Regions from separate parts of the Desulfonatronum lacustre DSM 10312 genome, predicted to be linked through region 1. Evidence: predicted binding sites of a transcription regulator. Region 1 holds the regulator's gene; each other region holds the start of a gene.
What was found. Region 1 encodes sigma-54, which starts transcription at its own class of promoters, with help from an activator protein. Its sites were predicted from a motif close to CTGGCACGGNNNNTGCTT; they were not measured.
Positions count from the first base shown of each region.

Region 2: DESLA_RS0116250 (glutamine synthetase III family protein) is a predicted target of sigma-54. The motif match lies at 2,072-2,089, and genes of this name have one in related genera.
Region 3: flgB (flagellar basal body rod protein FlgB) is a predicted target of sigma-54. The motif match lies at 1,797-1,814, and genes of this name have one in related genera.

Region 1 covers NZ_KI912608.1:1,739,972-1,744,180, forward strand. Annotated here, with positions in the region: gene rapZ (RNase adapter RapZ) at 1-299, opposite strand, end outside; gene DESLA_RS0108195 (PTS sugar transporter subunit IIA) at 368-817, opposite strand; gene hpf (ribosome hibernation-promoting factor, HPF/YfiA family) at 821-1,366, opposite strand; gene rpoN (RNA polymerase factor sigma-54) at 1,440-2,873, opposite strand; gene lptB (LPS export ABC transporter ATP-binding protein) at 2,937-3,662, opposite strand; gene DESLA_RS0108215 (LptA/OstA family protein) at 3,659-4,209, opposite strand, start outside.
Region 2 covers NZ_KI912608.1:3,446,360-3,450,568, reverse strand. Annotated here, with positions in the region: gene DESLA_RS0116250 (glutamine synthetase III family protein) at 1-1,869, opposite strand, end outside; gene ilvN (acetolactate synthase small subunit) at 2,264-2,743, shown strand; gene DESLA_RS0116240 (phosphate acyltransferase) at 2,788-3,738, shown strand; gene buk (butyrate kinase) at 3,753-4,209, shown strand, end outside.
Region 3 covers NZ_KI912608.1:2,439,719-2,443,927, reverse strand. Annotated here, with positions in the region: gene fliF (flagellar basal-body MS-ring/collar protein FliF) at 1-389, opposite strand, end outside; gene fliE (flagellar hook-basal body complex protein FliE) at 520-825, opposite strand; gene flgC (flagellar basal body rod protein FlgC) at 862-1,299, opposite strand; gene flgB (flagellar basal body rod protein FlgB) at 1,299-1,709, opposite strand; gene DESLA_RS0111520 (tetratricopeptide repeat protein) at 1,970-2,533, shown strand; gene DESLA_RS0111515 (IMP cyclohydrolase) at 2,742-3,353, shown strand; gene hflX (GTPase HflX) at 3,479-4,209, shown strand, end outside.

The DNA.
Region 1 (4,209 bases):
AGAAAGACCAGTTTCGGACACATCCCGGCCAGGTCCATCCGCTCCACGAACTGCTCCCATTGCAGGGCGAAGTCCGGTTGGCGCACATCCAGCCCCAGGGCCACCCCGGCGTACTGGTTCAGCTTCATCTCCTCGGACAGGGTCAGCAACCGTCCGGCCAGCCCGGCCGGCAGACCGTCCACGCAGTAGTACCCCAGATCCTCGAAGACGTTCAGGACCGTACTTTTTCCGGCCCCGGACTGTCCGGTGATCATGACCAGGGAGAGTTCGCACGGTTTTCGCGGTTGGTCTGCGCTCATCGCGGTTTGCCTTTTGGGGTAGGGGCACGGTGCGCCGTGCCCCTACGGTGTGGACGAATAAAATACCATCACGCCGAACTGAGGGCGTCCCAGAAAAGCTCCTTGTCCTGGGCCGTGAGAAAGGCATGCCGAAAGGTCTCGTCCTTGAGCAGCCGGGTGATGGACGCCAGGATGCGCAGGTGCATTCCGGCGACCTGTTCCGGGGCCAGGACCATGAAAAAAATATGGCACGGTTTGCGGTCCAGGGCGTCGAAATCCACGCCTTCGGAACTGCGTCCGACCACCAGCACGATCCTGTCCAGCCCCTCCAGCTTGCCGTGGGGAATGGCCACTCCTTCGCCGATGCCCGTGCTCCCGAGACTTTCCCGGTCCTTGAGCACCCGAAAGGCCGCCTCGGCATCCAGACTCGGCACGTTTTGGGCCAGCACGGCGACCAATTCCGCCAGCACTTCCGTCTTGTTCCTGGCTTGCAAATCGGGGAGCAGCAAGTCCTTGCTCAAGAAATCCTTGAGGACCATCGACTAGATACCCGGGTCGATCAGACCGAAATCGCCGCTTTTCCGGCGGTAGATGACGTTGACGCGCTCGATGTCCGCGTTGAAGAAAACCAGGAAATCGTTGCCCAGGGCTTCCAATTGCATGGCCGCCTCGTCCACGGACATGGGCTTGGGCTCGAAATTGTCGGTTTCCGTGATGGTCTGGGCCCGCTTGCCGGTCTCGTCCTGGGTAAAGGTGATCACGTCCACCCGCGCGGACTGGCTCTTCTGACCGCGACGATGGTCCTTGTTCTTCTCTTTGGTCTTGCGCACCTGAGCCTCGAGCTTGTCCAGGACCAGGTCGATGGTGGAGTACATGTCCTCGCTTTCGGTGGTGGCGGAGAAATGCATGTCCTTGCCCGTGAGGATCACCTCGGCCATATGCCGATACTTTTCCACGGAAAGGTTGACGGCCAGTTCGCCCTGATCTTCAGGACGCAGGTAACGGTTGATTTTATTGAAACGCTCGCCGGCGTAGCCCTTGAGGTGATTGGACGGCTCGAAATTCTTGAAAGTAAAAGTTATTTCCATGCGACACCTCCGAAGTAAAACGGGTTCTGGGTTGGTTTGAGGTTGTTCGCTCCGTTGGGAGCATCCGGGATGGCTAAAAAATGGCCTTGCGCTTGGAAGACGACTCGATGTTCAACGCCATGCGGTACTTGGCCACGGTACGGCGGGCGATGTTCACGCCCAGGGACTTTTTCAAAAGTTGCGAGATCAGTTCGTCGCTGAGCGGACGCTTGGGGTCCTCTTCGGAAATCAGCTTCTTGATCTCCGCCTTGACGCTTTCCGAGCCGGCCTCCGACCCGTCGTCCATACCCAGGGCGCTGTTGAAGAAAAATTTCAGTTCATACGTTCCATGGGGCGTGCTCATGTATTTGCTGGTCGTGATCCGGCTGACCGTGGACTCGTGCATGTTGATGTCCAGGGCCACATCCTTGAGGATCATCGGCTTCAGATGCGTCACCCCATGGCGAAAAAAATCAATCTGGAACCGGACGATGCTTTCGGCGACCTTGTGCAGGGTCCGCTGGCGCTGGTACAGGCTTTTCATCAACCAGTGAGCGGATCGGACCTTTTCCTGAATGTAGTCCCTGGTCCCCTTGTCGTGAACGGACAGCTCCTTGGCGTAGGCCTCATTGACCATCAAACCCGGTATCTCGTCCTCGTTCAGAACCACGATGAAATCGCCGCCGTGCTGGAGGATGTAAACGTCCGGGCTGGTGAACTGAGGATCATCGGAGCCGAAGCTCTTGCCGGGCATGGGGTCCAGGCGCTGGATGCAGTCCAGGTAGTGTTTGATTTCCTCCATGGAGAGCTTGAACTTCTTGGCCAACGGCTTGTAGCGACGTTTTTCCAGCTCCTCCAGATGATCCTTGACCAGGGAGACCAGAATCGGGTCGTCCAGCCCCAGTTCGTCCATCTGGACCAGCAGGCACTCCCGCAGGTTCCTAGCGCAGACCCCCACGGGGTCCAGGCGTTGCATGATCCGCAGGATCCGCTCCGCCTCCTCCGTCTCGCAGCCGGCCATGGCGGCGATGTCCTCAATGGATTCGCAAAGATACCCCACGGCATCCAGGTTGCCAAGGATCACCTCGCTGACGGCCAATTCCCGCTCCGACAAGGCCGAAAGCCGCAACTGCCAGGAAAGATGGCCGATCAGCGTGGACTTGCCGGCCAGCCGGGCCTCGAAACTCATGCCCTCTTCCGGGACTTCCCAGTCCCGGCCCTGGATCTGTCGACTGATGCTGGAAAATTCTCCCAGGTAGTCCTGCCACTCCGAATCGTGAAGCTGCCGGGGCTCCTCGACGTTGACGGACTGGAACCGATCCTCGGCAGGGTCTTTTATCGGGGTCTCCACCGTCTCATCGATGCCTTCCGGCGCGATCTCCAATACGGGATTCTCCAGCAATTCCTGCTGGATGCTTTCCACCAGCTCCAGCCTGGAAAGCTGAAGCAGCTTGATGGCTTGTTGCAGTTGGGGGGTCATCACCAACTGCTGCGTCAACTTCAGTTGCTGGCGCAGTTCAAGAGCCATGTCGCGTTTTCGCCTCCATGACCGGGCTGACCGGTTGGAACGCCAATCCCGATTGTTGATCAATCATAAGCAAAAGTCCTCACCGAGGTAAACTTTCCGAGCGATGGAATCGGCCACGATGGCTTCCGGAGACCCTTCAAAAATGGCCCGTCCTTCGAAGACGATGGATGCTCTGTCGCAAATCTTCAGCGTTTCGCGGACGTTGTGATCCGAAATCAACACACCGATCCCCCGCTCCTTGAGGGACATCACGATCTCCTGGATGTCGTCCACGGCCAGGGGGTCGATACCCGCGAAGGGTTCGTCCAGCAACATAAATTTCGGATTCCGGATCAGGGCCCGGGCGATTTCCAGACGGCGGCGCTCCCCGCCGGAGAGAAACATGGCCTTCTGGTCGGCCAGTTTGGAGATGCCCAGTTCCTCCAGCAGGGCCTCGGCCTTTCTGCGCTGCATGGCCGGGGTGAAGTCCGTGTACTCCAGGATGATCCGCAAATTCTGCATCACGGTCAGCTTTTTGAAGACCGAACTCTCCTGGGGCAGGTAGCTCAGCCCCAGCCGGGCCCGCTCATGCAGCGGCCAAGTGGTGATCCGCTTTCCGTCCAGGTCCACCACCCCGCTGGTGGGCTTGATCACCCCGACCAGCATGTAGAACGTGGTGGTTTTCCCGGCTCCGTTGGGACCTAAAAGGCCGACGATCTCCCCCTGCTCGACCCGGATGGAAATATCCCGGACCACCTCTTTCTGGCCGAAGCTTTTGCGCAGACTCTTGCCGGAGAGAAGGGCCTTCACCGCGCCCCCTGTTCCCGAGGCAAAAGAAACATTCCTTCCACTCGACGATCGGTGCGTCCCTGCACATCCACCTCTCTTTCTTCAACATTGAGCGTGATCACGTTGCCTTCCAACCGGGTCCCGCCTTCTTCCACCCGGGCGTTGCCTTCCAGACGCAGGACGCTCTGGTCCACCCAATAGGTGGCCATGTCGCCGTGGCCGACACGGTCCTCGTGCTTCAGAAAGACCTGGCCAAAAGCGATCATTTGTTCAATGTCCACTTGAGCTTCCATGTCCTGTTCCGGAGCCATGCCCTCGGGTCGAGCCTCCCGGGGAAGGGTTCGCAAAAGCACTACCAGCCGCTCCGAACGGAGCTGAAAATTCGGCCTGTCCACCCGCACGTCCCCCATGAACTCGATCTGGTGATCGCGATGGGAGTAGCGCAGCCGCTCGGACGTGATCCGCGTCGGGATGGCCTGCTCTTCCGCCGAAGAACTCCAACCCGGAAACAGGAACAGCGCCACAAAAACGACCGGAAACGTGACCCGCAAAAGCCAGGTCAATGAAA
Region 2 (4,209 bases), 1.7 Mb from region 1:
AAAGATCACGGTCTTGGCCAGGCGGATGGCCAGGTTGGCCTCGGTGTTGATGGTCTTGCTGTACTGCTCCAGATAAATCTCCTGGCGTGAATGCAGTTCCGCCTCGGAGAGCACGCCGTAGGTTTTGAACAGCTCGATCACCGGCTTGCTGGTAATCTCGGGCAGGGCCTCGGGGGTCGTCTTCAGGTTGGGCAGGCCGCGCTTTTCGGCTTCCTTGTGCCATTCCTCGGAATAGCCGTCCCCGTTGAAGATAATGGCCTCGTGTTCAATGATGACTTTTTTGAGCAGGGCCTGGACGGCGTTGTTCAGCTTTCCGGGATCGCCCTTGGTGGCCTTTTCCAGTTCCGTGGCCATGTAGTCCAGGGACTCGGACATCATCGTGTTCAAAGCCACCTGCGGCCCGGCGATGGACTGGGCGGAACCCACGGCGCGGAACTCAAAGCGGTTGCCGGTAAAGGCGAAGGGGCTGGTCCGGTTGCGGTCGCCCGGATCCATGGGCAGCGGCGGCAGGGTGTCCACGCCCACGGTCAGGGCGTCTTTCTTCTTGGATCCTTTTACGGCTCCGGCCTTGATCTGCTCGAACACGTCGGTCAGTTGCGCGCCCAGGTAGACGGACATGATTGCCGGAGGCGCCTCGTTGGCGCCGAGGCGATGGTCGTTGGATGCCGTGGCCACGGTGGCCCGCAACAATGCGCCGAACTTATGCATGGCCCGGATGGCCGCGGCGCAAAAGATCAGGAACTGGGCGTTTTCATGGGGGGTTTCCCCCGGATCGAACAGACTGCCCAGTTCGGCGTTGCCGATGGAGTAGTTCAGGTGTTTTCCGGAGCCGTTGATCCCGGCGAAGGGTTTTTCGTGCAGCAGACATTCCATGCCGTAGCGCTTGGCCACGTTGCGCAACACGGTCATCACCAGTTGATTGTGGTCCGTGGCCAGGTTGCCGGCCTCGAAGATCGGCGCGATTTCATACTGTCCGGGAGCGACTTCGTTGTGTCGGGTCTTCACGGGCACGCCCAGCTTGTACAGCTCCCGCTCCACTTCCATCATGAAGGAGAGGACGCGGCGCGGGATGGCTCCAAAGTACTGGTCTTCGAATTCCTGGCCCTTGGCCGGCTTGGCTCCGAACAGGCTACGACCGGCGATGAGCAGGTCGGGGCGGGTGAAGACGAAGTTGCGGTCGATCAGGAAGTATTCCTGCTCCGGGCCGGCATAGGAGGTCACCGGGAGCTTGGTCTCCACGCCGAACAGGCCGAGCACGCGCTTGGCCTGCTTGTTCAGGGCCTGCAAGGAACGCAGAAGCGGCGTCTTCTTGTCCAGGGCCTCGCCGGTCCAGGAGACAAAGGCCGTGGGGATGCACAGGAAGGTCCCGTTGGGGTTTTCCAGGATGTAGGCCGGGCTGGTCACGTCCCAGGCCGTGTAACCGCGGGCTTCGAAGGTGGTCCGCAGACCGCCGGAAGGAAAGCTGGATGCGTCCGGCTCGCCCTGGATCAGCAACTTGCCGCTGAACTGGGCCATTGCCCCGCCGCTGCCGTCCGGGACCAGGAAGGCGTCGTGCTTTTCCGCGGTCAGGCCGGTTAACGGGTAGAATACGTGGGTGAAATGGGTGGCCCCTTTTTCGATGGCCCAATCCTTCATGGCGTTGGCCACGATGTCCGCCAGGGCCGGGTCCAACTTTTCGCCGTACTCAATGGTTTTCTTCAAAGACTTGTAAGCATCCGAAGGCAGTCGTTCCTTCATCACCTTGTCGTTGAAGACGTTGCAGCCGAACAGATCCGTGGGCTTGGTTTCCGCGAAGTTCAGCGGTGCCGCGGAGGGTACGTAGTTGGTGACCGCTGAAATGGCGTTCAGACGTGACTGGATTCCGCTCATGAAAATTCTCCTTTGTAGTTCTTCTCGTGTTGACAAATATCCGGCCTCAAGAAAAAACGTACTTGCAACCTGACGTCCTGTTCGGAATCGTCCCCGGCAGAAAGCGCGGCGACCAGCGCGGGAGACGAGCACTCTCCATAAAGGCCTCTCCCGTGGCTCGTCCCCTCTGTTTCCTCAGGGCCTGTTCCATTTGCACGCAATTTAGCAAAAGTCGTTCCAAGAAAATATTGCATGATATATTAGGAGATTATAAATCTCCCCGCAAGGCGGGAAACAATTTTATTACATTTTTGTATTCAAATGCTCATTTTTTTATCAGTTTAGCTTCTAATATTACATTTTTGTACAAATATTTAAACAGGCAGCATTCCGCCAGAACAAGGAGGTCTCCTTCATGACCCAGACCATATCCGCCTTGACCAAAAACAAACCGGGAGTCCTGGCCGACATGGCCCAGGCCATCCGGAAATACAACGTCAACATCCGCAGCATCTCCGCCGGGGAGACCGAGGACCCGGACATTTCCCGGCTGACCATCGGCCTGGACGGGACCGACGAGGACGTCCAGCGGATCACCGAGGACATGGCCGCGATGGACGTGATTATCGGCATGGACGATCTGCGACGCAAGGAATTCGTGGACCGGGAGCTGATCCTGGTCAAGGTGGCCATGGACCCGGCCACCACCACCCAGATCATGCAGATCTTCGAGGTGTTCCGGGCCAACGTGGTGGGCATGGGCCGACGGACCATCACCGTGGAAATGAGCGGGGACCGGGAACGGGTGGACGGGTTGATCAACATGCTCAAGCCCCACGGCATCAAGAGCCTGTGCCGTTCCGGGATGATCGCCCTCAAGCGCGGGGACGAATGATATCTTCGGCCGTTTCGTTGACACCGATGACACCCATGACTCCCATGGCCATCACTTCCCTCGACGATCTGATCCGTTCGGCGGCCACGGCTGACCAAAACCCAAAGTTGGCCATTGCCCGTTCCGGGGACGCCTTCGTACTGGAAGCCGCGATGCAGGCTTACGCCGCAGGCGTGGTGGAGCCCGTGTTTATCGGCGACATGGACGCCACCCGGCGCATCGCCGAGAATCTGGGCGCGGACATTTCGGACTTGCGCGGCGTCGACCTTCCGGACGACGAGGCCGCGGTGCGGGAGGCCGTCCGGATGTTTCGGGAGGGCGAGGCCGCGCTGATCATGAAGGGAGCCGTCTCCACGAGTACGCTGCTCAAAGCCGTGCTGGACAAGACCGGCGGCGTTCCGCCCCAGGGCATTCTCAGCCATGTCACGGTGTTCGAGAACCCGCATTCCGGCAAGCTGATGCTGCTCAGCGACGCCGCGGTGAACATCCGTCCCAACCTGCAGCGCAAGGTGGAAATCCTACGCAACGCCCTGACCGTGGCCCGAGCCCTGGGGATTGCGGCTCCAAGGGCGGCGATGCTCGCGGCCACGGAAAAGGTCAACTATCCGGCCATGCCGTCCACCCTGGACGCGGATCTGATCGCGCGCATGGGCCGGGAAGGCGCCTTCGGGGACGCCCATGTGGCTGGCCCCATGGCCCTGGACCTCGCGCTCTCGGCCAAGGCCGCGGCCAGCAAGCGTTTCCAGAACGAAGTCGCCGGTCAGGCCGACATTCTGATCACGCCGGACATCGAAAGCGGCAACGTGCTCTACAAATGCCTGAACACCCTGCTCGGCCTGGACGTGGCCGGAGTCGTGGTGGGCAGCTCCGTGCCCATCGTCGTTCCCTCCCGCGGCGACTCTCCCAGGTCCAAGCTGCTTTCCATGGCCCTGGCGGTCTATCTGGTGCGAGCCGTGAGCCACGATTCAGAGCATCATCATCCAGCCGACCTCTGACCCCCCGGACATTCATGAAAAAGACCATCCTGACCATCAACCCCGGCTCCACCTCCACGAAGGTCGTCCTGTTCCAAGACCTGGAGCCGACGTTGTCCCGCGAGGTTCAGCATTCCAAGGCCGAGCTGGCCGGGTTTCCCAACGTCTGGAGCCAGTTCGCGCTGCGCCTGGAACCCATCCTCGCTGTTCTCGACCAGGCGGGTGAAAATCGGCTGGACGCCGTGGTGGGCAGAGGCGGCTTGCTGGCCCCGTTGCCCGGCGGGGTGTACCGGATTGACGAGCAGATGCTTGGGGATTTGCGCTTGCGACGCTTTGGGGAGCATCCTTGCAATCTGGGCGCGCCGTTGGCACTGGAGATTGCGCAGCGCTTCGGAGGCCAGGCGCTGATCGTGGACCCGGTGGTCACGGACGAGCTGTGCCCGGAAGCCAGGTTGACCGGCCTGCCGCGCATCCGCCGCCGGAGCACCTTCC
Region 3 (4,209 bases), 700 kb from region 1:
TTGATGCGTTGGATGAAGTCGGTCTGGCCGAGTTTGACGTCGTCGAACAACTCGAACCCCAACCCCGGACCGCGCAGCGCTCCCTCCCCGGCGACACGCAACCGCAGTTCATGAACCCGATCCGCCGGGACCAGAATGGTCTGCCCGTTGTCCGCCAGCCGGTACGGTTCCTTGCCGGTCTGCAGGATGGTGCTCACCCGACTGGCGTCCTCGGGAGTCAGGCGGTCGTACAAAACCGCGTAATCCGGGCGACCGATCCAGTACATGAGCAGGAAAAAGACCAAAACCAGGGTCGCCGCCAAACCGCCGACCATGATGCGCTGAGATGCGCTGGAATCGCTCCAGATTTGCAGGGCCTTGGCTTTCAGATTTTCCAGAAAAGGAGGCATGGCTGGCTCCGACGTGATTGTTGAAGGTTGGCTGAAGATTCTCGGGAAGAGGTTGGAAGGGAATGAGCATGGATCAAAGGTCGGAGCCGCTTGCCCCAACCATGAACCGTAAACGCTGAACCCTCAAACATTAGAAAGGCATCCGCAGCACTTCCTTATAGGCTTCCATGATCTTGTTGCGCACGGCGGAGGTCATGCTCATGGACAAGCTGGCTTTCTGCATGGAGATCATCAACTCGTGCACGTTCTGATTCGAGCCGGAGGCAAAGGATTCGATCATCCCGATGGACTCATGACGGAGGTTGTTCACCTCGGCCAGCGAACCCTTCAACGTATCGGTGAACGAGCGGACCTCTTCATGCGGCTTGATGGTCTCGGGCCGCGCCATTTGCGATGCTTGGTTGTAGGCCTTCAAGGCAATGGGGGATATGGACATAACGTCCTCCGTGAGTTCGCGTCAGCGAAAAGAAGGTTATCGGCCCAACTCCAGGGCCTTGTTGAACATGGTCTTGGCCGAGGAGATCGTGGCCGCGTTGGCTTCGTAGGTGCGCAGAGCGGTCATCATGTTGGCCATCTCTTCGACCACGTTGATGTCCGGCAAGCTGACGTAGCCCTGCCCATCCGCGTCTGGATGTCCGGGGTCGTAAACCCGTTTGAAGGGCCGCTGGTCCGTGACCACGCCGGAAACCTTCACGCCCTTGACTTCCCGCTCCAACTCGGAACGCATGGCCTTGGTAAAGGGAGAATCCAGGGGCGTGGATTGAAAGACGACGCTCTTGCGACGATACGGTCCGCCTTCCGGGGTTCGCGTCGTGTTCACGTTGGCCAGATTCATGGAGATGACGTTCAGGTGCGTCCGCTCGGCGCTCAGACCCGACGCGCCGATCTCCAGGGCGGTCATGAAGTCCATTATCTGCCTCCCTCGGTAATGACGGTTTTCAGTCCTTCGAAGTTCTTTTGCAGCGTGGTGATCAGGGTGTTGTAGAGCAGAGTGTTCTTGGCCATGGTGGTCATTTCCTTGTCCAGGTCCACGGCGTCCTCGCCCTGCACCACCCGAGGCTTGAGATCCTTGATGAAGTCCGCGGAAAATTTTCGGGCATCGAACTCCGCCGGCAAATGGTCGGGACTGGTCCGGGTCATCTTCCCCCGGGCGTCCAGGCCCAGAGCCCGTTGCAAATCCTCCTCGAACTCCAGACTCCGGGCCTTGTAGCCGGGAGTCTTGATGTTCGCCAGGTTCCCAGCGACGACATTTTGACGTTCCAGGCGCATGTCCAGGACCTTTCCCTGGAGATGAATATGAGATCCAAACAGGCTTTTCATGATTCCATTCCTCCTGTATTTTCGGGATGTTTGTAATTATCACCCCGAAAACAAGCCCGATGGGGCGCGGTTGATTGCCATGGATATAAGCAACTCCCGTTCCAACGATACACAGAGGATCGGATGAAGGCGGGCCGATCAAGCGCGGCAAGGATTGCAGCGAATTATTGGCATGAAGGATGCAAAGCTTCCGCAACAAAGGTCGGACGTCAGTCGAACAGACGTCAATACGGATCAAACAACTCAGAGGAGAGACCATCATGACCAGCCATCTCGACTACGAAATCAACAAGGAACTCGGGGAATGCTATTTGTTCATGGGTGAACTGGACAAGGCCGAGCAATATTATGAGAAGGCCGCCAATTCCAACGGAACCCATCCGGATCCCTACTTGGGCCTGGCCACGGTGGCGGTGCAGCGCGGACACCTGGAAAACGCCCTCAGCCTGTATCGTCGAGCCTCGGAAATCGAAGCCAACGACAAGTCCCTGGCCGGAATGGCCCTGGTGGAAATGGAAACCGGCGCCCTGGACAGCGCCTTTACCCATTTCTCCCAAGCCCTGGAACACAATCCGGAAAATTTGGTGGCCCTCTACGGTCTCGTTCAGGCCGGCCACGGCCTGAACCGTCTGGACGCGATCCTCGCCCCTTTGGAGAACTTCCTGGAACTCAATCCGGACAAGGCTGAAATCCGGTTCACGTTGGCAGGTATCCTGGTCAAGCTTGGTCAGGTGGGTAAGGCTCGCGAACAACTTGAACGGGCCCTGGAGAGCGATCCCTCCTATGATCCGGCGAAAGAACTCCTGATGGAACTGGCCCAGTAGCAACCAGTGACGTTGAAAAACTCCCTTTGCCAAAGACCACTGCGCATCCCGTGATTTCTCCTCTGTCGTGACCGAAATCGTCCGGGTCGGGCTTCAGTCCCGGTCCGGACGGATCGTCCAGAGGAAAGGATTTCCCCATATACAGGGCCAAGGCGCCGTCTTGCCAAGATTTCGGGCTTGTGGCATGTCCGAAGCCAGGGAGGACGGTATGCAATTATTGCCCATCAGACAGGCCCTGCTCAGCGTCACGGACAAAACCGGCTTGGCGGAGTTCGCGACGTTTCTGCACCAGGGCGGGGTCCGGCTCATTTCCACCGGAGGGACGCGCAAGACGCTCCTGGACGCCGGACTTCCGGTCCGTGCCGTCAGTGAGGTCACCGGGTTCCCCGAAATCCTCGACGGGCGGGTGAAGACCCTGCACCCGCACATCCATGGCCCGTTGCTGGCGGACAAGGACAATCCCGAACACCTTCGGACCCTGACCCAACGCAACCTGCTGCCCTTGGACCTGATCTGCGTCAACTTGTACGATTTCGCCAAAGCTTTGGCGAAAAATCTGGCCCTGAGGGCCTGCGTCGAACAGATCGACATCGGCGGTCCGACCATGCTCCGCGCCGCGGCGAAAAACTTTCACAGCGTGCTGGTGGTTCCCGGCCCTGACGACTATCCCAGGATCATGGCCGAACTGGGCTCCCAGCACTATCATGTCAGCTTGGCCCTGCGCCGCGAAACCGCGGCCAAGACCTTCCGTCTGACCTCCGCCTATGACGCGATGATCGCGGGCTATCTGGAAAAAGACTTCGGAGAGGTCGCGACATAGCCGCCCAAGTTCACGGCAACACCGCCGGACTCAAGCCGAGCCAGATCAAGGCCCTGACCCGTCTCCACCAACGGCGCTACCCCGCGCTGGGCGGCTACACCCTGGAACAGGCCCGGGAGTTGGCCATGCTCAGCACGGACCTGGGCCGCCAGATCGGACTGCTCATTGATCGCCAGGGTCGTCCGAAAATCATCGTCGTGGGCGACGCTCACGGCATTCTCATCCCTGAACTCCCTCCCGGCCGCCACGGGCCGGGTCGTCTGCGCGGGCTGCGCCTGCTGCACACCCACCTGAATCAAGACTCCCTGAACGAAGAAGATCTGATGGACCTGATCTTTCTGCGTCTGGACTCCATCGCCGCCCTGGGCCTGGACCCCTCGGGCCTGCCCAGCGTGCTGTCCTGGGCTCACCTGCTGCCCGGTGTGTCGGACCAGGGACCGTACCGCGTTTCCAAACCCGTCTCCTGGGACCAGGTGCACGTCGATTTCGTGGAGCAAACCGAAGCCATTGAAGAGGAACTGGGAAGGACCATCGCCGCCCAGGACGCCTCCCCGGACGCCGGACGGCCCGGGGACCGGGCCCTGCTGGTCAGCGTGGACACGCTCTCCCGGGCCGAGCAGGAGCGCAACCTCCAGGAACTGACGGAACTGGCCCGGACCGCCGGAATCAACGTGGTCGGCCTGGTGATCCAGCGGGTGACGCGCCAAAATCCCAAGCACATTCTGGGCAAGGGCAAGCTGGCTGAACTGGAGGTTCAAGCCCTGCGGGCCAATGCCGGTCTGCTGCTTTTCGATCAGGATTTAAGTCCCACCCAGATCCGCAACCTGACCCAGCTCAGCGAGCGCAAGGTTCTGGA